Regions from separate parts of the Thalassospira xiamenensis M-5 genome, predicted to be linked through region 1. Evidence: riboswitches for the same ligand, from Rfam matches in the RefSeq annotation. Region 1 holds a riboswitch; the other holds the start of a gene.
What was found. A riboswitch is a leader RNA that binds a small molecule or an ion and turns the genes downstream of it on or off. The one in region 1 is predicted to bind glycine.
Positions count from the first base shown of each region.

Region 2: linked by a shared signal. The riboswitch ahead of TH3_RS01870 (L-serine ammonia-lyase) and the one ahead of gcvT (glycine cleavage system aminomethyltransferase GcvT) in region 1 are both predicted to bind glycine.

Region 1 is NZ_CP004388.1:3,814,301-3,830,283, forward strand. Features, by position in the region: gene TH3_RS17770 (hypothetical protein) at 634-1,455, shown strand; gene TH3_RS17775 (YqgE/AlgH family protein) at 1,543-2,121, opposite strand; gene TH3_RS17780 (protein-disulfide reductase DsbD family protein) at 2,518-4,737, shown strand; gene TH3_RS17790 (peroxiredoxin) at 5,090-5,572, shown strand; gene TH3_RS17795 (hypothetical protein) at 5,662-6,066, opposite strand; gene TH3_RS17800 (protein phosphatase CheZ) at 6,277-7,182, opposite strand; gene gcvPB (aminomethyl-transferring glycine dehydrogenase subunit GcvPB) at 7,385-8,881, opposite strand; gene gcvPA (aminomethyl-transferring glycine dehydrogenase subunit GcvPA) at 8,878-10,233, opposite strand; gene gcvH (glycine cleavage system protein GcvH) at 10,237-10,608, opposite strand; gene gcvT (glycine cleavage system aminomethyltransferase GcvT) at 10,699-11,811, opposite strand; glycine riboswitch at 11,869-11,971, opposite strand; glycine riboswitch at 11,975-12,098, opposite strand; gene TH3_RS17825 (hypothetical protein) at 12,334-12,888, opposite strand; gene ispH (4-hydroxy-3-methylbut-2-enyl diphosphate reductase) at 13,420-14,367, shown strand; gene TH3_RS17840 (homoserine kinase) at 14,400-15,374, shown strand; gene rnhA (ribonuclease HI) at 15,381-15,824, shown strand.
Region 2 is NZ_CP004388.1:392,832-408,814, reverse strand. Features, by position in the region: gene TH3_RS01880 (hypothetical protein) at 1-125, shown strand, start outside; gene TH3_RS01875 (dihydrofolate reductase family protein) at 132-665, opposite strand; gene TH3_RS01870 (L-serine ammonia-lyase) at 818-2,233, opposite strand; glycine riboswitch at 2,304-2,431, opposite strand; glycine riboswitch at 2,435-2,534, opposite strand; gene gpmI (2,3-bisphosphoglycerate-independent phosphoglycerate mutase) at 2,809-4,401, shown strand; gene TH3_RS01860 (murein hydrolase activator EnvC family protein) at 4,379-5,728, shown strand; gene TH3_RS01855 (S41 family peptidase) at 5,725-7,029, shown strand; gene TH3_RS01850 (divergent polysaccharide deacetylase family protein) at 7,131-8,594, shown strand; gene TH3_RS01845 (RNA pyrophosphohydrolase) at 8,633-9,229, shown strand; gene TH3_RS01840 (hypothetical protein) at 9,316-9,507, shown strand; gene TH3_RS01835 (methyltransferase domain-containing protein) at 9,583-10,389, shown strand; gene TH3_RS01830 (alpha/beta fold hydrolase) at 10,438-11,274, shown strand; gene TH3_RS01825 (hypothetical protein) at 11,357-12,055, shown strand; gene TH3_RS01820 (phytoene/squalene synthase family protein) at 12,173-13,147, shown strand; gene TH3_RS22775 (hypothetical protein) at 13,221-13,598, opposite strand; gene TH3_RS01810 (phosphoglycerate kinase) at 14,277-15,470, opposite strand; gene dapF (diaminopimelate epimerase) at 15,646-15,983, opposite strand, start outside.

The DNA of each region.
Region 1 (15,983 bases):
TCAATTTTTTTCTAAATCCAATCGCCTACCCTTGCGATAGAAATGGTGCCATTCCTCATCGCGCCGGACCATCATAGCCCGCTTTGCTGCCACGCAACAGACAGGGCAAAATTATCCTTTAGGCGATACAAACCGCAGGTAAAATCCTTATTTAAGTACGGATTTATCGGCATCCCCCGAACGACGCGTGTTTTACCGCCAGAATCACCTCCGTTTGCCCACTTTATCCACAGGCAAAACCATCACAATCAATCATTTACCCTGTTCCGAGTCGTAAAATCATCACTCCCCGTTTCAACACCGGGCCCGGCATGCCCCGACCGCACGCATGAAGTTTTTCGAATGCACCGCACAAAGGTTGATAAACGCGGCGATCTCTGTGATTGTAATCACAAGGAAATCACCGGAAAAAAGCGCACCGGCTTCCGTATTTCGGGACACGAAACCTACATAAAAACGCGCAGATGCCTTTAATTGAGGGAATCTTCCCCAATATCAGGGGAATGGTCTTGCCAAACTGATCGTTTGGCTGAAACCATTCTATGCAAAAGTATTATATTTTTCTGTTCCGGGATGATTTGTCGATTATCATCGGAACAGGATTACCGTGACGTTTCAGATCGAGGTTCGCTCATGTCCCGCCAAGGAAGCAAAAAGCTTTTCACCGCAGAGCTCCGGCTGCTCAACAAGCTGGAAAGTATGAGTGATATCGTCTCCCTGCCGCTACCGGCCCCGTCCCCTGATGGCGGCGGCGCAGTGGGTGGCACGGATATGTCGACACTCCATAATGCGATCGAGGATCTGAAGGCAGAACTTCTGTCCGACATCCGCATCATGATGGAAGAACAGAAGAAGCTGAATGCGCGCGCCGATGATGATGATCAGGACGACGCCCGCAAAGAGCTTCGCATGCTCAAGACCGAAATTCGCGCCCTTGCCAATTCCATTCAGGAAACCAAGCGCGAAATCGCCGCCCTCTATACCGCGCCGGACGACAGCAGCGGCACGCGGATCAACATCGTCAAGGGCGAACTTGATTCCGTCGTCGCCGCGACCGAGGATGCCACCGCCAACATCCTTGAAACCGTCGAAAAAATCGATGCCGTTGCCCATAATATCCGCTCTGCCGCCCCTGATGACTACACGCAAGGGCTTGCCGACGATATCGTCGATCTGGTGGTCAAGGTGTTTGAATCCTGCAACTTCCAGGATCTGACCGGGCAGCGCATCACCAAAGTCGTCAACACCATGAAATATATCGAGGAACGCGTCACCCGCGTGATCGAAATCTGGGGCGAGGATGACTTTGGCGAATTTGATCTGCCCGCCGACCCCAAAGGTCAGGACAATCTCGATAAAACCGTCACCCGCGCACCGCAAAACGTCGAACGCGTCAGTCAGGACGAAATCGATCAGATCTTCTCGCAGGAAGAAATCGACGCCCTGTTTGACTGATCCGTTTACTGGCCTGAAACGTCACCAAAACACCAAAGCCTGCCGGAAACGGCAGGCTTTTCACGTGCAGGGTTTGGTCCCGTGGCCTTAGGCGTGGCCCGCTTCGCCCGAAAGAAGTTCCGGGGCAAAGCCCAGCTTGGCAAAGGCCTGTTCCCATTTGTCTTCGCAATCAACACCAAACAGAAGGTCGGCATCGGCATCGACATGCAGCCAGCCATTGGCAAGAATCTCGTTTTCAAGCTGCCCACTGCGCCATCCGGCATAGCCAAGGGCCAGAATGCTGCTTTTCGGACCTTCGCCCAGCGCAATCTGTTCAAGGATATCGACCGTTGCCGTCACCGAAACACCCGGATCGACATGCAATGTCGCCTCGTTCTCAAAATCGGTGCTGTGCAGAACAAAGCCCCGCCCGCTTTCGACCGGTCCGCCGAAATGCACCTGAATATCTTCAATCGTCGGTGCCGGGCGCGCAATACCAAGCTGTTCAAGCAATTCCGGAAAGGTGATGCTGTCAATCAGCCGGTTGATCACCAGCCCCATCGCCCCATCCTCGTTATGGGCACAGATATAAACCACGCTTTGCGAAAAACGCGGGTCGCGCATGCCCGGCATCGCCACAAGCAGCTTCCCTTCAAGATATTCGCCAGTGTGATCTCTAATTCCCATTCCCGAACTTTTCCTGTGCTGTTCACTCAAGCCTAGCGCGATCCGTCACACATTACCATCGAAAGCCACCCTTGGCGTCGAAACGGGTGAAAAATGACATTGATCAAAGACGCAACGCGCCACTGCGTTACATGTAGGTAGCCTGACACGCAATCGACAGCAACACCGGCATAAAAATATGGTGTTGAAGATCACATCGATGGGCACACTGACCGGCACACCAACCTGCACACATCCCGGTAACGCAGTCGTGCCTTGCCATGAACATCAACAGCTATTAGCCATCGCCACATGGCACAAAGCAGCCGTTTGTGCCATATCCATGAAATGGAACATCATCGTTCCTGCCGCGCCCCGAAAGATGTAAAAAGACTTCACGACCAGAAGGAAGCCACCGTGATCCGATCTTTGTTCCTAGCCCTTGGCCTTGTGATTGCGACTATCCCCCCGTTTGGTGCGGGCGCAAGCGCGCAGACAGCGGCCAGCAACTGGGTTGACGAGGATTTTGCATCACTCCGCCTGATCAGCGCGCGCGATGCCATCAATGGCCGCGATGAAATCCGTCTTGGTCTTGAATTCGAATTGCAGCCCGACTGGAAAATCTATTGGCGCAGTGCCGGGGATGCCGGTTTCCCGCCGCAACTCGACTGGGCCGGATCAACCAATATCGGCGACGGTCAAATCCGCTGGCCCGCCCCGCATCGTTTTTCGATCTTTGGGCTGGAAACCTTCGGCTACAAGGATCACATCATCCTGCCGATTGATGTCCCGGTGACCGATCCCGCACAGGCCGCCCATATCGAGCTTGATGTCGATTATCTGGTCTGTAGCGACGTCTGCATCCCGGCACAGGCAAACTTCACCCTCGATATCCCCGCCAGCCTTTCGGATGGCGCAAACGGCGATACAGCAGGCATCAGCCGCTTTGCCCACGATATCGAAAAATTCGCATCCCGTGTGCCGCTTCGCGGGGACAACCTGCCGATGTCGGTCACCGATATCTGGCAGTCGACCGCACAATCAGGCGAAAATGACCAGACCGTCCTGAATGTCGCGATCACCGGCCTTGATCAGACCGCATCCGACCCGGTCGAAATCCTGATCGAAGGCAATGTCCGCCTTGGCTTTGGCGTGCCGGTCCCGACCGCAACCGATGACGCAACCGGCACACAGCAATTCCGGATTCCGATCTATGGCCTGAAAGACGATCAGACCACGATTGGCGATGACGTGATCGTCACCGTTATTGCAGGCCCCCTTGCCATCGAACAGGACCGCCAGATTGCAGCTTCCCCATCTGGCTCAAGCAGCACCACCAGCAGCAACGCGACGTCTAGCACCAGCATCGCCACCACCAGCCTGTGGTTGCTGGGCGCGCTGGCCCTTCTGGGCGGGTTTATCCTTAATTTCATGCCCTGCGTCCTGCCGGTCCTGTCGCTCAAGGTGATGTCGGCGATGAAGGCCCAAGGTTCTGCGCGCAGTGCGACGCGACGCGGCTTCCTTGCCAGTGCGGCGGGCATCATCACCTCCTTCTGGCTGATCGCGGCCGTCCTGATCGCCATCAAGCTTGCCGGTGGCACGATTGGCTGGGGCATTCAGTTCCAGCAACCCCTGTTCCTGACCGTGATGACGATCATCGTGGCCCTGTTTGCCTTCAATATGTGGGGTCTGTTTGAAATCAATGGCCCGGCCGAACTCGGCAATGCCGCCAACGATACCATCACCGCACGCGAAAAATCCGGTCACCATCTTGGCGGTCACTTCCTGACCGGCATGTTCGCAACCCTGCTGGCAACGCCGTGCTCCGCCCCGTTCCTTGGCACGGCGGTCGGTTTCGCACTGGCCGGCAGCAGCTTTGACATCTTCTGGATATTCACCCTGCTCGGCATCGGGCTGGCCGTGCCCTATCTGGCGATTGCCGCCCGTCCCGAAATCGCCCGCCTTCTGCCCAAACCGGGCCGCTGGATGGGCTTTGTCAAAGGCATTCTGGGCGTGGCCCTTGCTGGCACCGCCATCTGGTTGCTGTCGGTTCTGGCCGTGCAGATCGGGATGGCCGGGGCGATTGCGGTTGGCATCGCCCTTGTCATGGCCGGTATTCTTTTGTTTGCCCGCCATCGCACGACGGTGCAGAAACGCAAATATGTCTTTACCGCACTCGCCACCCTTGGCGTGCTGGCCGCCCTGTTCGCACCGGGCTTTTCCAAGGCCCCGCTCAAGAACACCACATCGCGCACCAGCACCGAAACCCTGCCGTGGCGGCCCTTCGCCCCGGATGAAATCGCCCGCCATGTTGCCGATGGCAAAACCGTGCTGGTCGATATTACCGCCGAATGGTGCGTAACCTGTCAGGTCAATAAAAAGCTGGTCCTTGAAACCGACGATATGACCGCTGCCCTGACCGCCGATGACGTCATCCTGATGCAGGGCGACTGGACCCGTCCCGATCCGGTGATTTCGCAATATCTGGCGGGTTATGGCCGGTATGGCATTCCGTTCAATGCCGTATTCGGGCCCAAGGCACCGGACGGTGTTCTGCTGTCCGAACTGCTCGGCAAACAGGAAGTCCTTGATGCCATCGCCCGCGCATCGGGCGGTACCGACCTTGTGAAAAAGTGATGTGATGCACATCTTTTCGGGATCACGATAAACCGTGACAAAGATTTGAAACCATCGAAACCCCAACGGATATGATTGAAGATCAACCCGTTTTGCTATTTGATGGCCCTAGAGCCTTTTCCGTTTGGATTGAAGCGTTTTGCCGGAGGCATTCTTCTGTCCCGCAAGGAAGGGATCGCAGAGCGTAGCGGGGCTACGGTCAAGATCCCTGACGCTGCGGGGCAGAAGAATGTCCCGGCCCGAAGGGTTCGGGTTTGGCGAACAAAATCGCTTCAATCCCAACGGAAAAGGCTCTACCCAATCACCAGAACAAGGGCGGCAATCAAGCCCCCCGCATGACGGAGAAAACCCCATGACCATCGAAGTCGGCAGCAAACTTCCCGAAGTCACGCTTTTCCGCGCCACCGCCGACGGCCCCGAAGCCGTCAACACCAACGAATTTTTCGCCGGTCGCAAGGTCGTTGTCTTTGCCGTGCCGGGCGCTTTCACCCCGACCTGCTCGGCCAAACATCTGCCGGGCTTCGTTGCCAATGCCGATGCCATCAAGGCAAAGGGTGTTGATGAAATCGTCTGCCTGGCATCGAACGATGCCTTTGTTCTGAACGCCTGGGCAAAGGCCGAAAATGCCGGTGAAAACATCACCATGCTGTCCGATGGCGACCTCGCCTTTGTCAGCAAGACCGGCCTTGAACTCGACCTGACCGGTCGCGGTCTTGGCAAACGCGCCAACCGCTTTGCCATGATTGTCGATGACGGCAAGGTCACTGATCTTGCGGTCGAGGAACCCGGTGCCTTTGACGTGTCGAGTGCCGAAACCGTGCTTGGCAAACTCTAAGCCCGAAACACCTGCAAAAAGCAAAAAGCTCCGCCTGATCCGCGGAGCTTTTTATTTTGATCTCGCATCCTTGCCTTGGGGGCAGGCCCCTAACGCGGCAGCAAAACCGGTATCGGTTCTGACCGGCTGTCAAAATCGCATTCAAAAGTCGGGTCGGTGTGTTTGGCAATGAAATGCACCACACCTTCGCGGAAATCTTCCTTGATCGGCGACCAGCTCATGAAGACACCGCCGCGATTGTCATATTCGCGAATGTCACGGTCATGGGACAGTTCAACAAAACTGTGGCCCAGATCTTCGGTGGCCCCGGCGACAAGCCATGACGGTTTGATCCCGCCATGCCACAGCAGATAGACACCGCCAACATTATCAAGTTTCAGCTCGCTGAAATCATCGATCATGAACAGGCGATAATACTCGCCACGCGGGCTTTTCCGCCATTTGATATCTTGTGCTTTCGGCTGGCGCAAAGTGCCAAGCGACCAGAATCCCATTTCATCCTCCAAGCGCACCAAAACACGCGCAACTGCTCGTTACGCGCATCCCAACGCTGCTTTTGTTTTTATGAACTCGACGATATCCGAAAAATGTAAACTTTTGGTTGACCGATTACAAATCGCGATATCGCAAAATCCTGTTCTTAAACAAGACTTCTTCTGGGTTTCAACCCTGAATATAAGATCATCACCCCGATTTGGAAATACTCAGTCGAACAATTTGTCGATATCGTCCTGACTGATCCCCTCGCCTTCCAACTGCGGACCATTCAGAAGATCGTCATCCTCGTTCTTCGGCGTCCCGTCATCATTTTCGGGAACCGGCAGATCGGTAAAGGCATCCTCGCCCCAGATCAGGATCATGTTGTGAACCCGTTCTTCAACGAATTCAAGGGTCCGAACCACCTTGTTGATACGCTGGCCGGTGATGTCCTGAAAGTTACAGGACTCGAAAACCTTGGTGACCAGAAACGCGATCTGTTCGACATGTTCGGCCACAAAGTCGGATGGTGCCGAATTCTTAAGTGTCATCGCCAGATCGTCGATCTGTTCGGCGGATTCAAGGATCGTATGCGTTGCCATTTCCGTATCCTTGATGATCGCATCAAGTTCGGTGGTCGCACTGACAAGGCGGTCATCCTCGGCCTTCGGATGACGCAGCGACGCGATCTGCATCTTCGCCCTGTGAATATGTTCGTTCATTTCCTCGATCTGCTTGCGGATCAGTTCGAGGTCGTCTTTGTCCGGTTCCGACGCACCCGGACGATTGCTATGGGTAAAATTGCTGCTGACCGGATCGGGCAATACATCCATCGCATCACCATCCGATGCCGGTGCGATATGGGCGGCATCAATACTGCCACCGGCACGCACCGCATCGCGCAGTTGGGCTACTTCCGACCTCAGGGCACGAATTTCATCAAGTACAGCCTGATTGATCCCGGATGCGTCAACGGTCGCAGCCGGTTTCGGCGCTGGCAATGGCGCACCTGCACCCATACCGGTTTCAAGCGTCGGATCGAAAAAGGAATCCGACCAATCTTCGACCACACCACCCGAACGTTCTTTTAAACGGCGTTCTGCGGTGAAAACCTTCTGCACGCGACGTGTCATGGCTGACTTCAATCCTCCGGCAACGGGCTTGACCCGATCCCTGTTCCCCCGATCACCCACCCCCGTGGTCAGATGATCACATTAAAACGAGTATAAGGGTCCAGATTGCTACAAGTCCAATGGGTTTCAAGAACAAGCCCTTGAAAAATAACACCCCGGTCATCTGGCCGGGGTGCGCAAAAAGGTTATGTTGCGTTGCAAATCAAGCAGTTTCAGGCATCCAGCGCAAAACCGGCTTTCTTGCCGCTGCCGTTTCGTCAAGGCGACGACGCGGTGTCAGATACGGCGCATTTTTAAAGAATTCCGCACCACCCGATTCTGCCTTGGCCACCAATGCCAGCACCGCATCGCAGAACTGGTCAATCGATTCCTTGGTTTCCGTTTCCGTCGGCTCGATCAAAAGCGCACCATGCACCACCAGCGGGAAATACATGGTCATCGGGTGGAAGCCCTCATCAATGATCGCCTTGGCAAGATCAAGCGTCGAAACACCGGTATCTTTCAGGAAATCATCGTCAAACAGCGCTTCATGCATGCAATAGCCGGGGAATGCCACGCTCAGCTTGTCTTTCAGACGCGCCAGCAGATAGTTGGCATTCAGAACCGCATCGCCCGACGCCTGACGCAATCCATCCGCACCGTGGCTTTTCATATAGGCCAGCGCACGAATGAACATGCCCATCTGGCCGTGGAACCCTTTCAGACGCCCGAACGGCTTGTTGCCATCCTTCTCGTCTGCCGTTTCCACCAGATGGAATGTCTCGCCCTTGCGCACGACATAGGGGATCGGTGCGAACGGGGCCAGTGCCTCGGAAAACACAACCGGACCCGAACCCGGTCCACCGCCGCCATGCGGGGTCGAAAAGGTTTTATGCAGGTTGATATGCATCGCATCAATGCCAAGATCGGCCGGGCGCACCCGTCCGACAATCGCGTTGAAGTTCGCCCCGTCGCAATAGAAATACCCACCGGCCGCATGGACCAGATCGGCAATCTTGCGAACGTCACGTTCAAACAGGCCACAGGTATTCGGGTTGGTCAGCATGATACCCGCCACATCATCGCCAAGCTTGGCTTCGAACGCGGCAAGGTCGACACGGCCATCTTCGGTGGCCGGGATCGAATCAACCGTGAAACCACATGCCGCGGCGGTTGCCGGGTTGGTCCCGTGGGCCGATTCCGGCACCAGAACACGACGACGGTTTTCACCGCGCGCATCAAGGGCCGCCCGGATCGCCATCATGCCGCAAAGCTCGCCCTGCGCGCCCGCTGCCGGCGACATGGCAACCGCTGGCATCCCGGTCAGAACCAGCAACCAGTGCGCGCAACTGTCAATCAGTTCAAGCGCGCCCTGCACCGTGCTTTCGGGCTGCATCGGATGCAGGTCGGCAAGACCGGGCATCCGCGCAACCTTTTCATTCAGGCGCGGGTTATGTTTCATCGTGCACGAACCCAGCGGGAAGAAGCCAGAATCGATGCCAAAGTTTTTCTGCGACAGGCGCGTGAAATGACGCACCACCTGCGGCTCGGACAGGCCCGGAAGACCAACATCGCTATCGCGATCAAGGCCGCCAAGGCGTGATTTGATGCCCGCTGGCTTCGGAAGGTCAACACCGGTACGACCCGGTTCGCCCATCTCGAAAATCAGCTTTTCCTCGAGCACAAGGCCACGGTTACCGGTATGGGTGGTAAAGCTCATGCCAGCACCTCCTTCAATGCAGACGCAAGGTCCGCGATGTCTTCGTCGGTGTTGGTTTCGGTCGCCGCCACCAGCATGTAATGGTCCAGATCGTCCCGGTTCGGATACAGGCGCGACAACGGAACCCCGCCAAGGACACCCTTGCCAACCAGTGCCTCGACCACCTCGGCTGCCGGTTTGGCAAGCTTGACGGTGAACTCGTTAAAGAAGCTGTCATTGACAAGTTCCGCACCCGGCACCGCATCAATCGCATCGGCGGTCTTGCACGCGGTTTCATGGTTAAGTGTTGCCACACCACGATACCCGTCTTCGCCCAGAAGGCTCATATGCACCGTAAAGGCCAACGAACACAGCCCGGAATTGGTGCAGATGTTCGATGTCGCCTTCTCGCGGCGGATATGCTGCTCACGCGTCGAAAGTGTTAGAACAAAACCACGCTTGCCGTCCTGATCGACCGTTTCACCACACAAACGACCCGGCATCTGGCGTACCAGTTTGCTGGTCGTCGCAAAAAGCCCGACATACGGCCCGCCATAGTTCAGGTTGTTACCAATCGACTGGCCTTCGCCGCAAACGATATCCGCGCCAAAGCTGCCCGGTGACTTGACCGCGCCAAATGCCATGGCCTCGGTAAACACCACGATCAGAAGCGCACCCTTGGCATGGCACGCATCCGCAAGCTTCGTGTGATCCTGAATGCGTCCGAAAACGTCCGGGTACTGGACAACCACACACGCCGTCTGATCATCAATCAGATCGTCAAGCTCATCCGCGGTTGCCTGCTTTTCCGGGTGCCCGTCACGACCGGCAACTTCGGTATCGCTATACTGGCAATAGGTTTCCGTGACTTCACGGTAATGCGGATGCAGACCACCCGACAGAACCGCCTTCTTGCGGCGCGTGGCCCGGCACGCCATCAGAACGGCCTCCGCGCACGACGTTGCCCCGTCCCACATCGATGCGTTGGCCACATCCATGCCGGTGATCGATGCCACCTGGGTCTGGAATTCGAACAGATACTGCAACGTACCTTGCGCGATTTCCGGCTGATACGGGGTATAGGCCGTCAGAAACTCACCGCGCTGGATGATGTAATCGACCGTGGCCGGAACATGGTGGCGATATGCGCCAGCACCCAGGAAACTTGGCACGCTGGCCGTGCCCATGTTTTTGGCGGCCAGTTTCGCCATGTCGCGTTCGACCTGCAATTCACCAAGATGATATGGCAGATCGACCGGCTCGGACAGCAACGCGCCGTCGGGCACGTCGCTATATAACTCGTCAACGGATCCGGCCCCGATGGTTTCAAGCATCGAGGCGCGATCCGCACTGGTTAGCGGAAGATAACGCATATCTTAAAGGCCTTCGACAAAGTCTTTATACGCAGCTTCGTCCATCAGCTCATCAAGCTGGGACTCATCGGAAAGTTCCATGCGGAAGAACCAGCCATCGCTTTCCGGTGCTTCGTTGACCAGTGCCGGATTGTCATCAAGCTCTTCGTTGGCTTCGACAACCACACCATCAAGCGGCGCATAAACGTCGCTGGCGGCCTTGACCGATTCGACAACCGCCGCATCGCCATCCTTGGTCAGCTTTTTGCCAACTTCCGGCAGCTCGACATAAACGATATCGCCAAGCGACTGCTGGGCGTAATCGGTAATGCCAACGGTCGCGACACCGTCTTCATATTCAACCCATTCATGTTCCTGCGAGAATTTTTTAGCCATGGTAATTCGTCCCTGTAAGATCAGTTGTCTCTAAAATCTCGGTATCTTTTGCGGGCCGCAAACGCTGCCCGAACTCTTTTTTTCTGATGATCAGCCGCGATAGTAACGGTGGGCCACAAACGGCAGTTCGACGATTTCCGCCGGGCGTGCCTTGCCGCGCACCATCAGATCGACTTTGGTACCCGGGGCGGCAAATTCAATTGCGACATATCCCATCGCAATCGGGCCATCCACGGTCGGGCCAAAACCACCGCTGGTGATTTCGCCGATTTCTTCACCGTCACTGTTCAAGATCGCGGTATGTTCACGCGCCGGGGCCTTGCCTTCGGGTTTGATCCCGACACGTTTGCGATCCGCGCCATTGGCAAGCTGATCAAGGATGATGTCTGCTCCCTTGAACCCGCCTTCTTCGCGACGACGTTTGTTGATGATCCAGTTAAGGTCGCCTTCGACCGGGGTGGTCGTGGTATCGATATCGTTGCCATACAGGCAAAGACCGGCTTCAAGACGCAGCGAATCACGCGCGCCAAGGCCAATCGCCTCGACCTCTTCCTCGGCCAACAACTTGCGCGCCAGTTCGTCGGCGCGGTCGTTCGGCACGGAAATCTCGTAACCGTCCTCGCCGGTATAGCCCGACCGGGTGACAAAGCATGCGATACCGGCAATGTCGATCTCGGCAAAGCTCATGAATTTCATATCGGCAACCGACGGTGCAAACCGCGCCAGAACCTTGGCCGCGTCCGGGCCCTGCAATGCCATCAATGCGCGGTCATCAATCTCGATCAGCTCGACACCGTTATCCAGATTGGCCCGCATATGGACAATGTCATCATCCTTGCACGCGGCATTGATCACCAGAAACAGGCTGTCGCCCGCATTGGTGATCATCAGATCATCCAAAATCGTGCCATCGTCATTGGTGAATGCGGAATAACGGGTACGGCCGGGTTTGAGGATCGCGATGTCACCGGGTACGAGCTTTTCAAGCTCGGCGACGCGATGTTCGCCGGTCAGGCGGACCTGCCCCATATGCGAAACATCAAACAGACCGGCCTTCGCACGGGTATGCAGATGTTCGCCCTTCACCCCCAGCGGATATTGCACCGGCATGTCATAACCGGCAAACGGCACCATCTTGGCACCCAGTTCCACATGCAAATCATAAAGGGCGGTTTTCAGCAGTTCGGTTTGATGATCGGCCATCAAGGTCTCCAGACAGGCGTTGCGAAACATAGCCGACCAGTGGCCAACCACGTCCCCCTCTGTCTTGGAGCCTGAAAGAATCACAGCCGGTTTGGATACCGGTCTGCTTACATCTTCGGCGAGGCGCACATCGGTTTCTGATGCCGCCTGCTTTCCAGAGTCCCATCTCCCCGCGGTCCGTTTGCCTGAGAGTTTCCGGGGTGGTTGCTCCTTCGGCGTCCGCGCAATCCCTATCGATGTAATCACGCACATCGATCAAGACCGTGGCACTCTCCCACGGGGATCATTTGGGTATGCCTCCTTATACGGATTTGAATCCGACCAGACCAGCCCCAAAAATCATATCCTCTCCACCCCATCCATTGGTATGAGGATTAAAAGCCCTTTTTTGCCCCTCCGGCAAATGCCCATTATTTTGTATGAGGATTACCGAAAACGAACTTTTGTTCAAAAACGAAAATCCCGCCACGCGAGGCGGGCGGGATTTGATTATTCACCAAAAATGAATAATAGGCCGGATTATTAATTTTTTCCGAAGCGTCGATTGTAATCAAGCTGATCGGCACTCAGTTGGAAACCAAGGTAAATTTCATAGTCCGGACCGGCCCAGATATCGTCCAGCGGCACGTTCAAAGTCACCTGCTCGTCGCGATACCGCGCCAGGTTCAAATTGCTCGGAAACGCCATGTCGACATCAAACAGATTCTTCTGGATGAACTCGCCGGACGGGTCCTTAAGTGCCACAAAATACTGGAGTTTTGCGTTGCGGCCCTGTGCGGCCGGGCCCAGTTCGGCATTGATCACCGGGCTGATCACGACGTTCAGGATCTTGTCATCAAGGTCATAACCGCAATCGCCCAGATAACCGCCAAATTCGGCTTCAAGGATCACATCGGTCAGGTCCTTGCCCTGACCGCTGAACTGCACCAGTCGGGCGGTATCATTGGGCAGGAAGGCCCGCGGACATGCCGGAACCGGCTGCTCTTCGAACGGGTTGCTGCTGCACGCCGCCAGAAAACCGGCAAACGACACCAAACCCAATGCACAAACACGCCGCAGTCCGTTCGCAATCGTCATCCAAGCCTCTATAGAACTGGTCAAATTCGCGGTCATCCCCCACCATGGGCACAACCGCGCGCAGTCTATTCGCTCCGATATGGCGACACAACCCGCTTCCGTTTCAAATCGCGGTATGGGGCCTAAATACATGGCCGGACATAGCTGAACATGCATCTTTACACGGTGTCTGTCATTGCGTGCACGGTGCTGGCAGGTTATGTAGCTAGGGTCAGGACCCATTAATTTGGTTGTAATGGCAGGTGTTATATTTGCGAAATCCAAGGAAAAGCCCGCCGTGCGGGTCGGCATCCCGGACAAGGGATTTGACGCCGGAGTTCGCAAATATAACACCTGTCCTTCGGATCAATCAGATTTGCACGGGCTACTTTGTCGCAAAGCCTTGAAAGATAGATATCTTCCTGCGGTTTTGCTTCGCGTATCCGCACAAATCTGATTGACCATTGCAAACAAATTAATGGGTCCTGACCCTACGACATTTGAATAATCGCGCGGCTGGTGTCGCGCATCATGAACATTCGGACCCGTATCATGTCTGACAAAGCCGACCTTCGGATCATCCTTGCCAACCCGCGCGGTTTCTGTGCCGGGGTGGATCGTGCGATCGAGATCGTCGAAAAGGCGCTGGTGAAGTATGGCGCGCCGGTCTATGTCCGCCACGAAATCGTCCACAACAAATTCGTGGTCGACCGCCTGCGCGACATGGGGGCTGTTTTTGTCGATGAACTCGATAGCGTCCCGGACGGCGTGCCAGTAATCTTTTCCGCGCACGGTGTACCGAAATCGGTCCCCGAAGCCGCAGAAAGCCGCCAGCTTGAATATCTTGATGCGACCTGCCCGCTGGTATCCAAGGTCCATCGTGGGGCTGAACGCCACCATGCAGATGGCAAACATATCCTTCTGATCGGCCATGCCGGTCATCCCGAAGTCATCGGCACCATGGGCCAGTTGCCACCGGGCAGCATGACCCTGATCGAGACCGAAGAAGACGCCGAAAACCTTCAGGTCGAAAACCCCGAAAACCTGGCGTTTGTGACCCAGACCACCCTGTCGCTGGACGATACGGCCAAAATCATCTCGATCCTGCAACGCCGCTTCCCGGCGATCGAGGTCCCGAAGAAAGAAGACATCTGCTATGCGACCACCAACCGCCAGCACGCGGTCAAGCTGATCGCGACCGACGCCGATGCCATTCTGGTTCTGGGCGCGCCAAACTCGTCGAACTCGAACCGTCTGGTCGAAGTCGCGAAACGCGAAGGATGTGACCGTTCGGTTCTGGTCGAACGCGCCAAGGATATCGACTGGTCCAAGCTTGACGGTATTTCGACGCTTGGCATTACTGCGGGCGCATCCGCCCCGGAAATTCTGGTCGAGGAAGTCATCGATGCCTGCCGTGAACGTTATAACGTCACGGTCGAAACCCTGACTCTGACCAATGAAAACGTCACCTTCAAGCTGCCCCGCCAGCTTGCCAGCTAACCCCGCCCTGATGCAGGAAGTCCGGATATCCCATGGCCGTCTATACCGACGTTTCTGACGAAGATATCGCCCGTTTTGTTGCCGAATACGATATCGGCAATGTGATTTCGTTCAAGGGAATCGCCGAGGGTGTCGAAAATACCAACTTCCTGCTTCAGACCGATCAGGCATCCTTCATCCTGACCCTGTATGAAAAGCGTGTGAACCCGGATGATCTGCCGTTCTATCTGGGCCTGATGGATCATCTGTCGGCCAAGGGGCTGAATTGCCCGACACCGATCCACGGCAGGGACGGGGTCGCGTTACGCCGTTTGTGCGGACGTCCGGCCGCCATCACATCCTTCCTGAACGGCATGTCGCCGCGCCGGATCATGCCCCATCACTGCACCGGGCTTGGTGCGGCACTGGCACACTTGCACACCGCCGGTCAGGATTTCGACATGTATCTTGGCAATGCGCTAAGCGTTACGGGCTGGCGCCCGCTGTTTGAAAGCTGCCGTACCGATGCTAACGGCGTTCAGCCCGGCCTTGAAAAACTGATCGAGGATGAACTGGCCTTTCTTGAAGCCAACTGGCCCCATCAGTTGCCTGCGGGCGTGATCCATGCCGACCTTTTCCCCGATAATGTGTTTTTCTTCCCGGGCAAGGATGACGTATCGGGCCTGATCGATTTCTATTTCGCGTGCAATGACCTTCTGGCCTATGACATTGCGATCTGCATGAATGCGTGGTGTTTCGAACCTGATAACAGCTTCAACGTCACCAAGGCCCGCAACCTTCTGTCAAGCTATGGCAAGGTGCGTGCATTGTCAGATGACGAACTGGCCGCCCTTCCGATCCTTGCACGCGGGGCGTCTTTGCGGTTCCTGCTGACCCGTCTTTATGACTGGATCAACACGCCCAAGGACGCGCTGGTTACGCCGAAAAACCCGCGCGAATACATCAATAAACTGCGTTTCCATCAACGGATCGACAGTGCCAGTGCCTATGGCCTGGGCGAGGAATAGAATTACATGACCGGAACGGACAATAAACGCGTCGAAATTTATACCGACGGCGCGTGCAGCGGCAATCCCGGCCCCGGTGGCTGGGGCGCGATCCTGCGATTTAATGGCGTGGAAAAGGAAATGTCGGGCGGCGATCCGGAAACCACCAACAACCGCATGGAAATGATGGCCGCCATCAGTGCGCTTGAAGCGTTGAAACGCCCCTGTGTGGTCGATATCTACACCGACAGCAGCTATGTCCGCGACGGAATTACCAAATGGATTTTCGGCTGGCAGAAACGCGGCTGGAAAACGGCGGATAAAAAGCCCGTCAAAAATGTCGAGCTTTGGCAAAGGCTTCTGGAAGCTCTTAAAACGCATAAAGTTGAATGGCACTGGGTCAAAGGACACGCCGGACACCCGGAAAACGAACGATGCGATGAACTAGCCCGTCAGGCCGTGCCGAAATAAATCCGCCCTAAATAAGAAATCCGAAATAAACTGGCATACAAGTGCTTGAAGCTGCTGCACTTCGATCCAAAATAGATGGATCGGATTGCTTTTTGTGAACGCTATATGAAAAAAATGAAATCAAACTTGCTTTTGGGCTGACTTCCAGATTGAGTAACG
Region 2 (15,983 bases), 1.2 Mb from region 1:
CAGTCACCGACAGCTATCAGGAAAAGATGCAGATGGTCCTCGACAGCGACTGGCAAAGCAGTGCTGTTAATGCCCTACGCGAACTTTCCTCAAAGATTGCCCAAAAACTGGAAACGCTTAAGTAACCGGCTTTAACGCAAATCATACTGCATGCGCACGACACCGGACTTGTAGTGCTCCGATGCCACCAGTTTCAGTGTCGTGCCCACAGCATCCCGGCCAAACAGCCGGATGCCATCACCGAGAATTTCGGGGATGATGAACATTTCAAGCTGATCGACAAGGCCGCCAAACAGGAATTGGGTCACAACACTGGCCCCACCGACGATCCAGATATCGCCGGTATCGGACCTGTCATCGCGAAGCTGGCTTGCCAGTTCCACAAGACTACCGCCATAGGCCTCTGTATTGGCCGGGCGGTTATCGGGCAAATCGCGCGATGTCAGGACAATCGTGCGGCGATCTTCATAGGGCCAGTCGCCAAATTCCATCACCTGATCAAAGGTTTTTCGCCCGATGATCAGTGTTCCCACGGTGCCCAGAAAGCCCTCGAAATTGAACTCGCCCGGATCGAATTGATCAAGCCAGTCAACAGCACCATTGGCGCGCGCGATATAGCCATCCAGACTGACCGCGATATAGATGCGGAACAGTTTCTTTTTCATGCTTTGCCCAACCTGTTCGGGGTCTTTGCCCCGTTTTTGATTTCTCAATGATATCAGATTGCAGGCGCAAGGTGGCAAGAATCAGGCCGGATGAAAAACACCCCCGAAACGGCGGCTTCGAGGGTGTTTGGTCGGTATTTCAAACTGTCAGCTCAACATTCGACCACGTTGACATTGACCGCCAGCCCGCCCTGACTGGTTTCCTTGTATTTGCTTTGCATATCAATGCCGGTCTGGCGCATGGTTTCGATTACCTTATCGAGTGACACGGTATGCTGACCATCACCTCGCATTGCCAGACGGGCAGCATTGATCGCCTTGACCGCCCCCATGGTGTTGCGTTCGATGCAGGGTACCTGCACCAGACCGCCAATCGGATCACAGGTCAGGCCAAGGTTGTGTTCCATGCCAATTTCGGCGGCGTTTTCAACCTGTTCGGGCGTACCGCCCATGACGGCACAAAGCGCGCCTGCCGCCATTGAGCAGGCCACACCGACCTCACCCTGACAACCGACTTCGGCGGCCGAAATCGACGCACGCTTTTTATAGATCGAACCAATGGCCGCCGCCGTTAACAGGAATTCGCGTATTTTGCCCTGTGTCACATTGGCCCCGAACCGTTCATAATAGCGCAGCACGGCGGGAATAACACCCGCCGCACCGTTGGTAGGGGCGGTCACGACGCGCGAACCGGCAGCATTTTCTTCGTTAACCGCAAGGGCATAAAGATTGACCCAGTCGATCACGGTCAACGGGTCCTTAAGCCCCGCTTCTGGCCGTTCCGTCAGTTCAAGGTAAAGTTTGCGCGCACGCCGTTTGACATTCAACCCGCCGGGCAGAATGCCATCGGTTTTGCAGCCACGCTCAATACAATCCATCATCGCGCGATGCACGCGGTCGACAAATTCCTCGGTCTCGGCAGGTTCACGCCAGCTTTTTTCGTTTTCGGCCATGACTTCGGCAATCGACAGCTTTTCCTTTTTACAGATCGCCATCAGTTCATCGGCCGAGGAAAAGGGATAAGGCAGCGTGATATTATCGCCGGAATATTCCGCCCCGCGATCATCGCCCGAGACGATAAACCCACCCCCAACCGAAAAATATTCCTGTTTGTGCAGAACAACACCGTCACGGTCAAAGGCGGTGATCCGCATGCCATTGGGATGTTCGGGCAGGCTTTCGGTCATATGGAAAACAAGGTTGGTATCCCGGTTGAAAGCAACCGGGTGCGCGCCGTAAAGCTGTAATGCGTGATCTTTATCAATCGCATCCATTGTCGGTGCGATCCGGTCTGGATCAACCGAACGCGGTCGTTCCCCCGAAAGCCCCATGATCACCGCAGTATCGGTGGCATGGCCCTTGCCGGTCAGGGCAAGCGATCCGTAAAGATCGACAATCACCGAGCCGATTTTTTCCAAAAGATTCCGGGCTTCGAGTTCCAGACAGAACCGATAGCCCGCGCGCATCGGGCCGACCGTATGCGAACTCGATGGGCCAATCCCGATGGTATAAAGATCGACAACGGAAAGATTAACGTCTTGCGGACGCTGCTTATTTTCTTCGGTCAAATGGGCCTCCCACGGCTCTTTGTCATGCGGATCAATACCACATGACGTTACAGAACCGGTGTCTTGCCCCCTCTGTCCCTTGACCTGAGATTGTGCGCCCTGTTGCCAAAAACAAAGAAGTCTTTGACGCCATGGCTTCATCCTTCGGTGGAAATATGGTGCCGGGCGTTGGCCCCGTACCGCTTTCTCTCTCCAGAGCCTCAATCCGCAACGGTCCATCTGCCTGAGAGTTTTCGGGGCTATTGCTCCTTCGGCGCCGATCTGATCGCGGGATCAAAGCGGGCTCTCCCATCGCGGTTATTCGAGGTATCACCGTAACGCCCGAGATTACAGGCAGGTGATGATCCTTGTCAAAAAGCGACTTTGCAAGCGCACAAAAAATACCCGGTCGGAAGGCTGTTCAATACCGGCATTCATGATAGATTGCGCGTTGAAAATGCTATGATTGGCAGCGTCTGATGGCGAACCCACCGCGCCCGGCGTCTTTGTACGGATGGCAAAATTGCCGGAAAATAACCATCTTTACCGGTAATTCAGCCTTTTACCTTATTTCGTGTACTTTACTTCGTGGGATTATGATTGTGACTGTATCAAATACCGTAAAGCGCCCGCGTCCGGTGGTGCTGTGCATTCTGGATGGCTGGGGTTATCGCGAGGAAAGCAAGGACAATGCGGTTGCATTGGCCAATACCCCTGTTTGGGACGCGCTTTATGCCAACAATCCGACCGGCTTTCTGAAAGCCTGCGGTCTTGATGTCGGCCTGCCCGAAGGGCAGATGGGCAATTCCGAAGTCGGCCATATGAATCTTGGTGCCGGCCGGGTTGTGATGCAGGAACTGCCAAAAATTGACGAGGCTGTCAAAACCGGTTCGATCGCCGATACCGATACCGTCAAAAAGGTTATCGCCAAGCTGAAAGAAAGCGGGGGTGTCTGTCATATCGCCGGGCTTCTGTCCGAAGGCGGGGTGCATTCCCATCAGGCCCATATGGCGGCCCTTGCCAAAATCATCGCATCGGCCGGTGTGCCGGTAAAAATCCATGCCTATCTGGATGGCCGCGATACCGCCCCCAAAAGTGCCGCCAAATTCCTTGAAAAATTCCGCGCACTGATCGGTGATGCCAATGTTGAAATCGTGACCGTCACAGGGCGCTATTACGCGATGGACCGCGACAATCGCTGGGAACGCGTCAGCCAGGCCTATTTCACGATGGTAAAGGGCAAGAATTACGCCGATGGCCGCACCGCTGAAAGTGCCGAAGCCGCAATCAGGGCAGCCTATGATGCCGACACCACGGATGAATTCGTTCTGCCGACCGTGATTGGCGATTATGCCGGCATGAAAGACGGCGACGGGATTTTGATGACCAATTTCCGGGCCGACCGCGCGCGTGAAATTCTGGCCGCGATCTGCGCACCGGACTTTGACGGGTTTGACCGTGGCACCCCGATCAGATTTGCCGTGCAGGCCGGTATGGTTGAATATTCATCCGACCATGCAAAATATATGGATGCGATCTATCCGCCGCAGGTGTTGCCAAATATCTTTGGTGAAGTCGTTTCCAGGGCTGGCATGAAGCAGTTGCGCATCGCGGAAACCGAAAAATATCCGCATGTGTCCTTCTTCTTTAACGGCGGCGAAGAACAGGTTTTCGAGGGCGAAGACCGTATTCTGGTGCCATCGCCCAAGGTCGCGACCTATGATTTGCAGCCGGAAATGTCGGCCCCGGAAGTGACCGAAAAGCTGGTGGCGGCGATCAGGGCTGAAACCTATGACGCGATCATTCTGAACTTTGCCAACCCCGACATGGTCGGCCATAGCGGCATTTTGTCCGCCGCGATGAAGGCCGCCGAAGCGGTCGATACCTGCCTTGGGCAGGTTGTTGATGCGGTTAAATCGGTGGGCGGCGTGATGTTCGTTACCGCCGATCACGGGAACTGTGAGATGATGGTGGATCCGGAAACCGGCGAGCCGCACACCGCGCATACGCTTAATCTGGTGCCGACCATTCTGGTGAATGGACCCGAAGGCGCGACACTGGAAAATGGTCGCCTGGCCGACGTGGCACCGACTTTGTTGCAGCTTCTCGGGCTACCGCAACCGGCGGAAATGACCGGCAAACCGTTGATCAAGGGTTTGAAAGGGAATGATGCGCTTCTTGCGAACTGATCTGCGTTCCAAGACCGCCCTGCCTGCGCTGGCTGTGATTGCAGCCATGATCGCGGGCGGGGCAGCGCCGTCTTTTGCCCAGTCGCTACGCAAGGTCGACAGTCAGCTTGATAAACTTGAAAGCCAGTTGTCAGAGCAGCAAAAGCAGGAAGAATTCCTGGCGCGTAAATCGCGCGAACTCTGGACCGAGGAACAGGCGCTTCAATCCGAAGCCATTTCGGTCGCCAGACGCGCCCAGCGCCTTGAAACAACCCTGACCGATCTTGAAGATCAGCTTGCCGAACTTGAAGTGCGCGAAAAGCGGGCCGCCACCAGCCTTGAAGACAAAGCCGGGCAATATGCCCGCATCCTTATGGCCTTGCAGCGTTTGTCGACCACCCCGCCCGAAGCTGTGATCGCCCTTCCGACCAGCCCGCAGGATACATTGCGGTCAGCCATCCTGTTAAAGGCCGCCCTACCCGGTGTTGAACAGCATGCGCGCGATTTGCGCGCCGAGCTTGAAGAAATTGGCACCCTTCGCGAAGACATCCGAACGCGCCGCAGCGAAATGGCAGCCGCCACCAAAGAATTACAGGCAGAGCGCCAGTCACTGGCCGCCCTGCTTAACGAAAAGCGCAAACTGCGTTCGGAAACCGAGGCCGAGGCCAAAATGGCATCGCGCGCCGTCAATGAACTGGCGACCGAGGCAAAATCATTGGGCGATCTTCTGGAAAGCCTGAAAAAGCGGGCGGAAGGCGTTCCCGAACCCCGCATGAAACCGGAACGCCAGATCGCCAAGCGCACAGAACCCAAACCGGCCCCGGCCCCATCGACAATTGCCAGAAACGAGCCGCCCGCCACCCCTGCGGAAAAAACAGCCCCTGCCAGCAAGGCGCCATCGGCAAATGATGAAGAGCTTTCTGTCGGCAGTTCGATCACGCTGGCACACGGACAATTGCGTATGCCCGCAAGCGGCAAGGTCGTTACATTGTTTGGTGAACGGTCCCGCGGACCGGACGGACTGGCGGTTACACATTCCAAAGGGATCGAGATCGACACACGCCCAAACGCGCAGGTCGTATCGCCCTTTGACGGCAAAGTTGTATTCGCCGGGCCCTTCCGTGGCTATGGCCGCCTCTTGATTATCGAACACGGCGAAGGATACCATAGCCTTATCGCTGGTTTTGATCGGCTCGACAGTGTGGTAGGACAATATCTGTTGGCGGGTGAACCTGTTGGAATAATGGGTGAATTATCGCCTAAACTCTATCTGGAGATGCGCCATGACGGTGAAGCGATCAATCCGCTTCCCTGGCTGGCCTCGAAAAACGGCAAGGTAAGTGGATGAAAACCTCTCGATTGGCAGTATTCGCACTCGCTACCGGCATGACTTTGGGCCTTGCTTCGCCCGCGCTGGCGCAATCTTCACCAACAACATCAGCCGAAACCTATCGGCTGCTGAACCTGTTTGGCGATGTGTTTGAACAGGTGAAATCGAAATATGTCGAAGAAGTAGATGACAAGCAGCTGATCGAAGCGGCCATCAACGGCATGCTGACATCGCTTGATCCGCATTCCTCCTATCTGAATATGGATAATTTCGAGGAAATGCAGGTCGATACCCGCGGCGAGTTCGGCGGGCTTGGTATCGAAGTCACGATGGAAGAAGGCTTTGTCAAAGTCATTTCCCCGATTTATGACACACCCGCCGAAAAGGCCGGTTTGCAACCCGGTGACTTCATCACCCATATCGATGGCAAACCGATCCGTGGTCTTGGCCTGAACGAAGCGGTTGAAATGATGCGCGGCAAGGTCAATACGGACATTATCCTGACCATCATGCGCAAGGGTGAAACCGCACCGTTTGATGTCACCCTGACCCGGGCCGTGATCAAGATCCAGTCGGTTAGATCCGAAGCAAAGGATGATGTCGGATATATCCGTATCACCAAATTCAACGAGCAGACCTTTAGCGGCCTGCAACGTGCGATCACCGAGTTGCGCGATCAGATCGGCCCGAAAATCAAGGGCCTTGTGATTGACATGCGCAACAATCCTGGTGGTTTGCTCGATCAGGCGATTTCGGTTTCGGACGCCTTCCTTGATAAGGGAGAAATCGTATCAACCCGCCCGCGCGATACCGAAAATACCGAACGTTACAATGCCCGTCCGGGCGATCTTGCCGACGGACTTCCCATGATCGTTCTGATCAATGACGGTTCGGCATCCGCATCCGAAATCGTTGCCGGTGCCCTTCAGGATCACCGCCGCGCGGTCATCATGGGAACACGCAGTTTCGGCAAGGGATCGGTTCAGACAATCCTTCCGATGCCCGGCAATGTGGCACTGCGTCTGACCACGGCACGCTATTACACGCCGTCGGGCAAATCGATCCAGGAAGTCGGCATCGTGCCTGACATCATCGTCCCGCAGGCCCGTGTCGAAAGCATCGAAGCCGCCCAGCGCCGATCCGAAGCCGATCTGAATGGTGCATTGCGCAACGAGGATGAAACCATCAGCAACGCCGAAAGCGATGCCAATGATCGCCGCAATGCTGCCGAGGAAATAGCGCTGGAAGATTATCAGCTGTCCCGTGCACTTGATATGATCCGGGGCATCGCCCTGTTCGCACCCCGCCCGCAAGGGTGAGGTGCGATCCGCAGACCGAAAGAGACTGACCTTTCGTGATCAGGAAACTCATAAAATCCTTACGGTTTGGCCGAAAGAAGGAACGGGATCCTCTTGATGACATGGGCGCCCCTGAAACAGATGATGTTTCAGACGCTCTGTCGGACGAGGATCTTCCCTTTAACGAGCTGCCGATCGAGGTTCAATGGGAACGTCTGCCCAAGCATCCGCCATCACGGCGCTGGTGGCTGTCAAAACTCCTGATCATTGTGCTGTTTTTAAGCCCGATTGCCGCGGCGGGTGTCGGACTTATCCCGATCCTTGATCCTGAAACCGGCTGGCGGCTGTTTCATCTAGGATCACCCAAAACCATCGTCGCCGTTCCCGGGACCGAGCGCGAGCTTCAGGAAGAAATCGCCAAAGGTGTGCGCGACGTCGAAGAACGCACGCGCGCCGAACAGGAAGCACTGGCCAAAGCCGCTAGTGATCCCAACAATCCGCAAAGTGCCGAAGACATCGCCAGACAGCTTGAAGGCGTTTCCGATCTGGTTGGCACCCCCGGTCAGGAGGGCGCAGTGGATGGCACGACAACACCAACCCCGGAAGAACTCGCCGCCCTTGCCGAAGAAGGCGCACTTGATCAGCCGATAGAACCCGATCCCCTGCGCCCGGCTCCGCTTCCTGGTCTGGATGAAGAAGGCAGTTTCGGTCGTATTCCGCGGATTGCCGATGATGGCACGACGCCGTTTGATGCCTATAAACGGCCCTTCGAACGGGTTGAAGGCCAGCCCTATGTCGCGATCATCGTGACCGGTATAGGCCTGAACAGCACCAGAACGAAGGCGGCAATCGAAGATTTGCCACTGAACATTTCGCTGGCGCTTTCGCCCTATGCCAACAATCTGCAACAGGTCGCTGCCGATGCGCGCGCCATGGGCCACGAGATATTCTTGCAGTTGCCGATGGAGCCGATCGACTTCCCGCTATCTGATCCCGGTCCGCGCGCGCTTTTGACCAGCCTGCCGGAAGGGGAAAACCTTGTGCGACTTGAATGGTTGCTCGCACGGTTCCCGGGCTACGCGGGTGTCGTCAGTTATCTTGGGTCGAAGTTCGGAAGCCTCGATAGCGCCATCCGTCCGGTGATCGAATTCGTCGACCGGACCGGTCTTATGTATGTTGAAGGTACCAATTCCGGGTCCGTGAGCCTTGGCGCGCAATTGGCATCGAATGCCGATAGTCCGAATGCCGTTGGCAACATCATGATCGACGAAATTCCAAGTCGCCGGCAAATCGACGCCCGGCTTAACGATCTGGTCGAACTGGCAAAAAGCAACGGCGTTGCCGTCGGAATTGCGCAATCCTATCCGGTGACCATACAACGCCTTCGGAACTGGTCGTCACGACTTGCCCGCCAGGGCGTTCAGCTTGCACCGGTTTCGGCGCTTGCAAAATTGCAGGTCACACCGCAGTCTGCGGACGAGGCGGAAGCCGCCCGGCGTGACGCCGCATTGGCCGAAGAACGCGCCCAAAAGGATGCAGCCCCGTCCGATACTGGTGACGGCGAAAGTGAAACAATCGAAAATTGATGACACCGCCACCGTATGCGGTTTGTCAGGGGGTATTGATGGCGAAGAAATCGGGCGGCAAATCAAAGAAGGCAGCCAAAGCCGACGATGATCAGAAGGCCGGGGATCAGAAGATAAAAACCGGCAACACGGACAAATCAACGCTGACCGCAGAAGACCTGCCTTATCGCCCCTGTGTCGGGATCGCACTTTTTAACGACGAGGGACAGGTCTGGATCGGCAACCGGATCGGGTTTGAAGGCGCATGGCAATTGCCACAGGGCGGGATAGATGATGGCGAAACCGCCGAACAGGCAGCGCTTCGCGAATTGTCCGAAGAAATCGGCACCGACAAGGCCGAAATCGTTGCCGAAACGCCCGACTGGCTGACCTATGATTTACCCGATCACCTGATTGGCAAGGCATTTGGTGGCAAGTATCGCGGCCAGAAACAGAAATGGTTTGCCATGCACTTTACGGGTAAGGAAAAACATATCAAAATTGATGTTCCCCATCCTGAATTTGATGCATGGCGCTGGACCGATTTCGGAACTTTGCCCGATCTGATTGTCCCGTTCAAAAGACCGGTTTATTTGCAACTTGTCGAAATCTTTCGTGATGTACCTCAAAGAATTCGAAATTTGGGGACGGCATAAGACGCCACGTTATTTCTTGATCAATACGCTCAAATCGATAGATTGCAGAAAATCAAGATACATCAGAAGTTTAGAGGAGTTCTAAGATGGGTGCGGATCGCTTGATCTTCGGTGTCCTGACGATTGTGGTGGGGATTTTCGGCCTGTTCTATGCTTCGGGATCACATGATGGATATTCCTATTTTGTGGGCCTGGCATTGTTCTTTGGTGCGGTGCTGTTCATGTTCGCACTGATCAAGGGACATTATGACCAGCTGGAAAAAGACGGGCATAAATAAGGTCTGCCGCCGAGATATCGGTCGACATCGCCTTTGAGGTTTTCTTTCGGGACCGGGCAGGTTATGGATCAGAGTATGAGCAATACACACTGGGATCCTGTTCGTTACGGTCTGTTTGGCGATGAACGTCGCCGCCCGGCAAAAGACCTGATTGCCCGTCTGCCCAAACCGGCGGATGGCTTTTTGCCACGTCACATTGTCGATCTTGGCTGCGGGCCCGGATCCATCACCGCGTTGCTTGATCAGGCGTATCGCACACCGGAAAATCCCGATGTCCAGATTGTCGGGATCGATTCTTCAGCAGAAATGTTGGAAACAGCCGCCAAGCGCGACGAGAATATCGAATGGCAACAGGCCGATATCGCGCAATGGGAACCGGATAGCCCGGTTGATATCCTGTTTTCCAATGCCGCCCTGCAATGGATTCCCGAACATGCCAAACTGTTCCCCCGCCTGACACGGTTTTTGCGTCCCGGCGGACTGTTGGCCATTCAGGTGCCGAACAATTTCCTGGCACCCAGTCATCAGTTGATTGGCGAAGCCGGAATTGAATGGCGCGATGCGGTTGCCGGGGCGACCCAGCAAATCCGGATCATGCGACCGGGCGACTATTTTGATGTCCTGTCCGCCGATTGCGATGCCATTGACCTGTGGCAGACCCAGTATTGCCATGTCCTGCATGGGGAAGACCCCGTTTTCGACTGGACATCATCGACCGCCTTGCGCCCGGTTCTTGCCGCCCTGCCCGATGATGATGCGCGCGCCGCATTTTGTGAAAAATACAAAACCCGCTTGAAACAGGTCTATCCGCCGCGTGATGATGGCGTCACACTGTTTCCATTCAACCGGTTATTCATGATCGCCCGCAAACGCGACGCATAAATTCGACGCTAAAGTCTCTATTGGCGGGCATTACAAACGGAGCACCCCATGCCCGCCTTCCGTGACCATTTTATTCCCTGTTGCGGCTATGAAATTCATGTCAGGACGTGGGGCGATCCCCAAAAACCAGCCCTTGTCATGAGCCACGGTCTGGCGCGACTGGCCGATGATTTTGATCATGTCGCGCCGCATTTCACTGATACGTATTTTGTCCTGTGCCCGTCCATGATCGGCCGCGGGCTTTCGGGATGGGCCAAGAATCCCGACCGGGAATATACCCTGCCCTTCTATGTCGCACAGACCTTCGAAATGCTTGAACATTTCAGGATTTCAAGCTGCAAGTGGATCGGAACGTCAATGGGCGGGTTGATCGGGCTTGCCATGACCGCCGAAGCCGCCGGATGGATCGAAAAGCTGGTTTTAAATGACATCGGACCGGAACTTGACACTGCGGCAGTCGCACGGATCAAATCCTATGTCAGGGCCACCCCGGAATTTGAAACGATCCATGATGTCGAAGAAATCGTCAAACTGATCTATGCGCCGTTTGGCATCACCGACGAAGCCACCTGGTCATTTATTTCCGCACGCTCGGTGCGACGTCTGCCGAACGGAAATTTCATGATGCATTATGATCCCGAAGTCATGCGCGTCTTTGCCGAACATATTGATTCTTTTGATGCATGGGATCAATTCAACGCTATTTCTTGCCCGGTGATGCTGATCAGCGGTGCGAAATCTGATCTGATTCCCCCCGCCATTGTCGAAAAAATGCGGGAACAAAAACCGGAAATGCCGATTTTAACTGTAGCAAATTGCGGACATGCACCCCATTTGAATGACGAGGAACAGATAAAAGCCATCAAGGCGTTCCTTGCCGACTGACAAACCGGGGCCGGAAACATCCAGAATTTGTTTGCACAAGGGGATGTGCACCAGTTGCGATAAGGTTGTCGGAACACGAGATATGCATGTATCAAGTCCAATTGCGTGGTCTGTTGCGATTCTTGCCGTTGCCGCGACAACGGGCGGCTTTTCGCACGCGGCCCGTGCCCAGTCGATCCAGCCCGCCACGCCAGATGAAGCCGGTGTGACAATTGGCATGCCCCAGACTGACAGTTCGCCAAATTCACTGGTCCCCGGAATACTGCCCCCCGCGCTGCCTGGCGGGATGAGCAATTATTTCGCCCCTCGTCGAAATCACGGCATTGTCCTGAACAATCCATCCACCGATGGGGAAAGTGACCCATCGCTTCTGTGGTTTGAAATCGACAGCCAGCCAACGACAAACAACGGCATTGCGGCCCAGTTCGGAATTGGCTACGCCCCACGCCCGGATCTGGGCTTTGCCTTTGGCCCGGTTTTCGAACTGAATGGCCCGATCGGGCAAAGCTTTGGCACCGACCAACGCAATGATTTTGATGTCACCCCCACGCACCACCCCGGTGGCTTTTACCGCCATAACTTTTCGGGCAATCCCGGCAACCCTTCGGGCACGGATGATGCGGGCATTGCCGCCAGCCTGTCCTATATGCCGTTTCAGGATATCTGGATCGGGTTACATGGTCGATTGACCAGTGATCTTGCCCCTGATCCGAATACCGGTGCGCTTGATCGCTTTGACGCGATGCTGGGTCTGACAGCCGGATATCGCTTGGAATTCTAGGATCAGGCCCCCTTAATTTGGCCGTGATCTTTTACGAAATGCTCAATTCCCCTTTTGCCTGCCCGAACGAGGCTGTATGACTCCTAGAAGGATCATCAGGAAAAGACGAAACGCCGCATGACAAGAATGCCAGCACCGATAGACGGGCCGAATGCCGATGCCTTTTCCGCCTGCAACGACCTTGCCGCGGCAAAAAATGCCAATCTTTACCGTGCGGCCATGCGCCTTGGCCCGGAACGGCAGCGTTTCTTTCTGGCGGCCTATGCATCGATGCGGGTGATCGACGATATTGTCGATGACGGGTTCCTTGAACTGACCGATCATGAACGCGACTATGCCCGCGAAGACACCCTGATTGCAATTGATCACTGGCAGCAGCAAATCCAGGCTGCCAAGATCGATGCTGATAACCCCCATCCCGAAAGCGGCCCGCTCAGCCAGCAGGTATTTGATGCCCTGCGTCTGACTTTGGGCCGAAGCGATCTGGAAGTTGATCCGTGGGTTGATCTGGCCGATGCATTGCGCCGCGATGTTGCCGAAGACCCGATGGATGAATGGGACGATTTCATCGCCTATTGCGAGGGGGCAACCGCCGCCCCGGCATCAATTTTTGTTTATCTGCTATCGGCACGATTCGATAACGAAATCGGATATACATCCCCCCTGACCAACCCACCGCTTTATCATGCGCGCGACATGGCGATTTTCTGTTACGTGGTGCATATCCTGCGCGACCTTCCAGACGATATCAAAGGCCCGGACAGGCTGGTGACGATACCAGCCGAAATCCTGATTGCCGCCGATATCACGCTTGGCGAAATCCGCAATGCCATCGGGCAGAAGAAATATGACGAACTGGACCGCCTGGGCACCATTCTGCTGGAACGCGCGTGGGAACATTTTGAAACCGGGCAGGCCCGGTCGGCTGAACTTCTGGCGATCCTTGATGCGGAAGAAACCGACACCCTGTCACGCCTGTTTGCCGTTTATATCGAACTTGCCAGTGCGATGATGGATAATGGATATGCGGCGTTCCTGAAGGACCGCGACACAATCATCGCGCAAACCGCCAACAACAGCCTTCCCGGATAACAAAGACCCCGCCGATTGGCGGGGCCCGGGCGATCACATCGCGTGCGGCAAAATCCGTATTCCGCTGAACGAATCAACCGATGACCAAAGCCAGATCGAAGAAGACCAGATCCGTCGCGGCGTTCTGAAAGTCGATGCGGCGGAGTAGGATGGCCTTACCCAAGGTATTAAAAAATATACCTTTTTTGCCGTGTTGAGCTTTTTCCGGGAACTTTTTCCGGGTTTTTGGAAAATAGTTCTTGATTTGTTCTTTGTCTTGTGGCATAAAGATAAAGTCAACAGGACAAATGGGTCCGGAGACAAAACCCGCAAAGCGTGATTCGCTTTGCGGGTTTTTTGCGTTTCGGGCGGCAAAATCAGGAATGAGACGATGACAGGGCAGCGATCTGACGGGATGAAATGGCGGGTGCGGTATCGTCAAAGGGACGTTCATGGCGCTTGGAAAAGTCATTACGGGGGTGGTGCGATCAGGCCGTAAGGCCGTCGGATATTTGCGAAAAACTGTGGTTTATCATGACGGGAGAAATGTGCCCTTAGGGCAAGGGTGTTTGTTCGGGGCAGCGAGAGCCGGGGCGAAGTTGGTTCGGTCCAGTTCAGTCCGGTCGGTGAAGCGTGACAATGCCGAGAATCAGCGGGCCCGAATTGCGCCCGGATTGGATCGGCACTGGATCGTCTGACCGGGTTGCCGGGATTGGCTGGCAGGATCGGTTGTCAGCGGGCTGGTGGTGCGTTCGGACATGCCGAAAGGCTGGTCATCGATGGCGGGAGTTGTGTGTCTGCCATGCGGCAACGTGTGGCCCTTGGGGTGAGGTGCGTTTCGGGCGTCAACCGAGAGCGACGGGTGTTTGTTCGGGACAGCAGGGTCCGGGGCGTGGTCCGTCCGGTCGGTGGCGTTTGGCGATACCGGGGGCAGCGGGGGTGGTTGGCTTGGTTTGAGCTGGAGTGGCTTGGCGGTTGATCAAAATCGTCATGCCGGGCGAAGCGGAGTGCAGACCCGGAATCCATGGCCCATTGAAAGAGACGGGATTCCCGCCGTCGTGGTTTATTTCGGATGATTGGGAATGCTTTGTCAGCAGCAAGACCCCGCCGATTGGCGGGGTCTTGCATTTAACAATCAGCAGTTTGCGGATCAGCCACGCAGGGCTGCAACGCCCGGCAATTCCTTGCCTTCTAGCCATTCAAGGAAGGCACCGCCCGCGGTTGAGACATAGGAGAAATCCTGATCGGCATCGGCGTGACGCAGGGCCGCAACCGTATCACCACCACCCGCGACCGACAGAAGTTTACCGGCCTTGGTCAGTTTTGCCGCCTGCTGGGCGACGGAAACGGTTGCCGTATCGAACGGTGCGATTTCAAACGCACCCAGCGGACCGTTCCAGACCAGCGTTTCACAGGACTCGAGACGTTTGTTCAGATCGACAATGGTTTTCGGCCCGGCATCAAGGATCATGCCATCGGCATCGACATCGTTGATGTCAGATATGGTGTGATCGGCATGCGCCTTGAATTCCTTGGCGACCAGACCATCGACCGGCAGGACGATTTCGCAATTGGCGGCTTCGGCCTTGGCAAAAATTTCGCGCGCAGTTGCCAGAAGGTCGTGTTCGCACAGCGACTTGCCAACATTTACACCCTTGGCCGCAAGGAAGGTATTGGCCATGCCGCCACCGATCACCAGCTGGTCAACCTTGGCAACCAGATTGCCAAGCAGATCCAGTTTGGTTGAAATCTTGGCACCGCCAACGATTGCCATCACCGGATGTTTCGGCGCTTCAAGCGCATTGCCAAGGGCTTCAAGTTCGGCCTGCATCAGACGACCGGCATAGGCCGGAAGTTTGTGGGCCAGCCCCTCGGTCGAGGCGTGCGCCCGGTGCGCGCACGAAAACGCATCATTGACGTAAATGTCGCCAAGCTTTGCCAGTTCGGCGACAAAGGCCGGATCGTTCTTTTCCTCTGCGGCGTGGTAACGAAGGTTTTCCAGAACCGCGATTTCACCGTCCTTAAGGCTGTTCACGACGTCTGCTGCGGCCGCACCAATGCAATCATCGGCGAATTTCACCGGACGCCCAAGCTGCTTGGCCAGCGCATCGGCAACCGGTTTAAGCGACATTTCAGCAATGCGTTCGCCCTTGGGACGGCCAAAATGGGTGATCACGACAAGTTTCGCACCGGCATCCGCCAGTTCGATCAACCCCGGAACCGTCCGTTCGATGCGGGTGGTATCACCCACAACGCCGTCTTTCATTGGAACGTTAAGATCAGCGCGCAGCAAAACGCGCTTGCCAGCGACATTGACACCGTCAAGCGTATTGAAGTCAGCCATTATCTGAACCTGCTTTTGAGTTTCACAGAAGACGGGAGGGGGCGTCCCGACATGGGTTGAACGAAGAACCCGTTTGCGCCCTTTTGCCCGACGAACAGGCATTGTGCAACCGGGGAAACCATTCAGAACGATACCGACCCATCAGGCTACCCGCGGGTCGGCACCAGAAATTCAATCAATGCTGTCCCAGAAGGGATCCGTGCAAAAAGCCCGAGAAACTGGTCGCGACCGGCCCGGTCATCAGAACATGATCGTCGGGCAGCCATTCGATGGTCAGCGGACCACCATCCAGAATGATTTCGGTTTTCCGCCCGGTCAAACCGCGGCGCGCAGCGGCAACACCGGCCGCACAGGCACCCGTACCACAGGCGCGCGTCACCCCCACACCACGTTCCCAGACCCGCATGCGAATCCGGTCTTCGCCAATGATGCTGCAAACCTCAATATTGGCGCGTTCGGGGAACATTTCATGATGTTCAAGGACAGGGCCAAGCTTTTCGATATCAATCGACT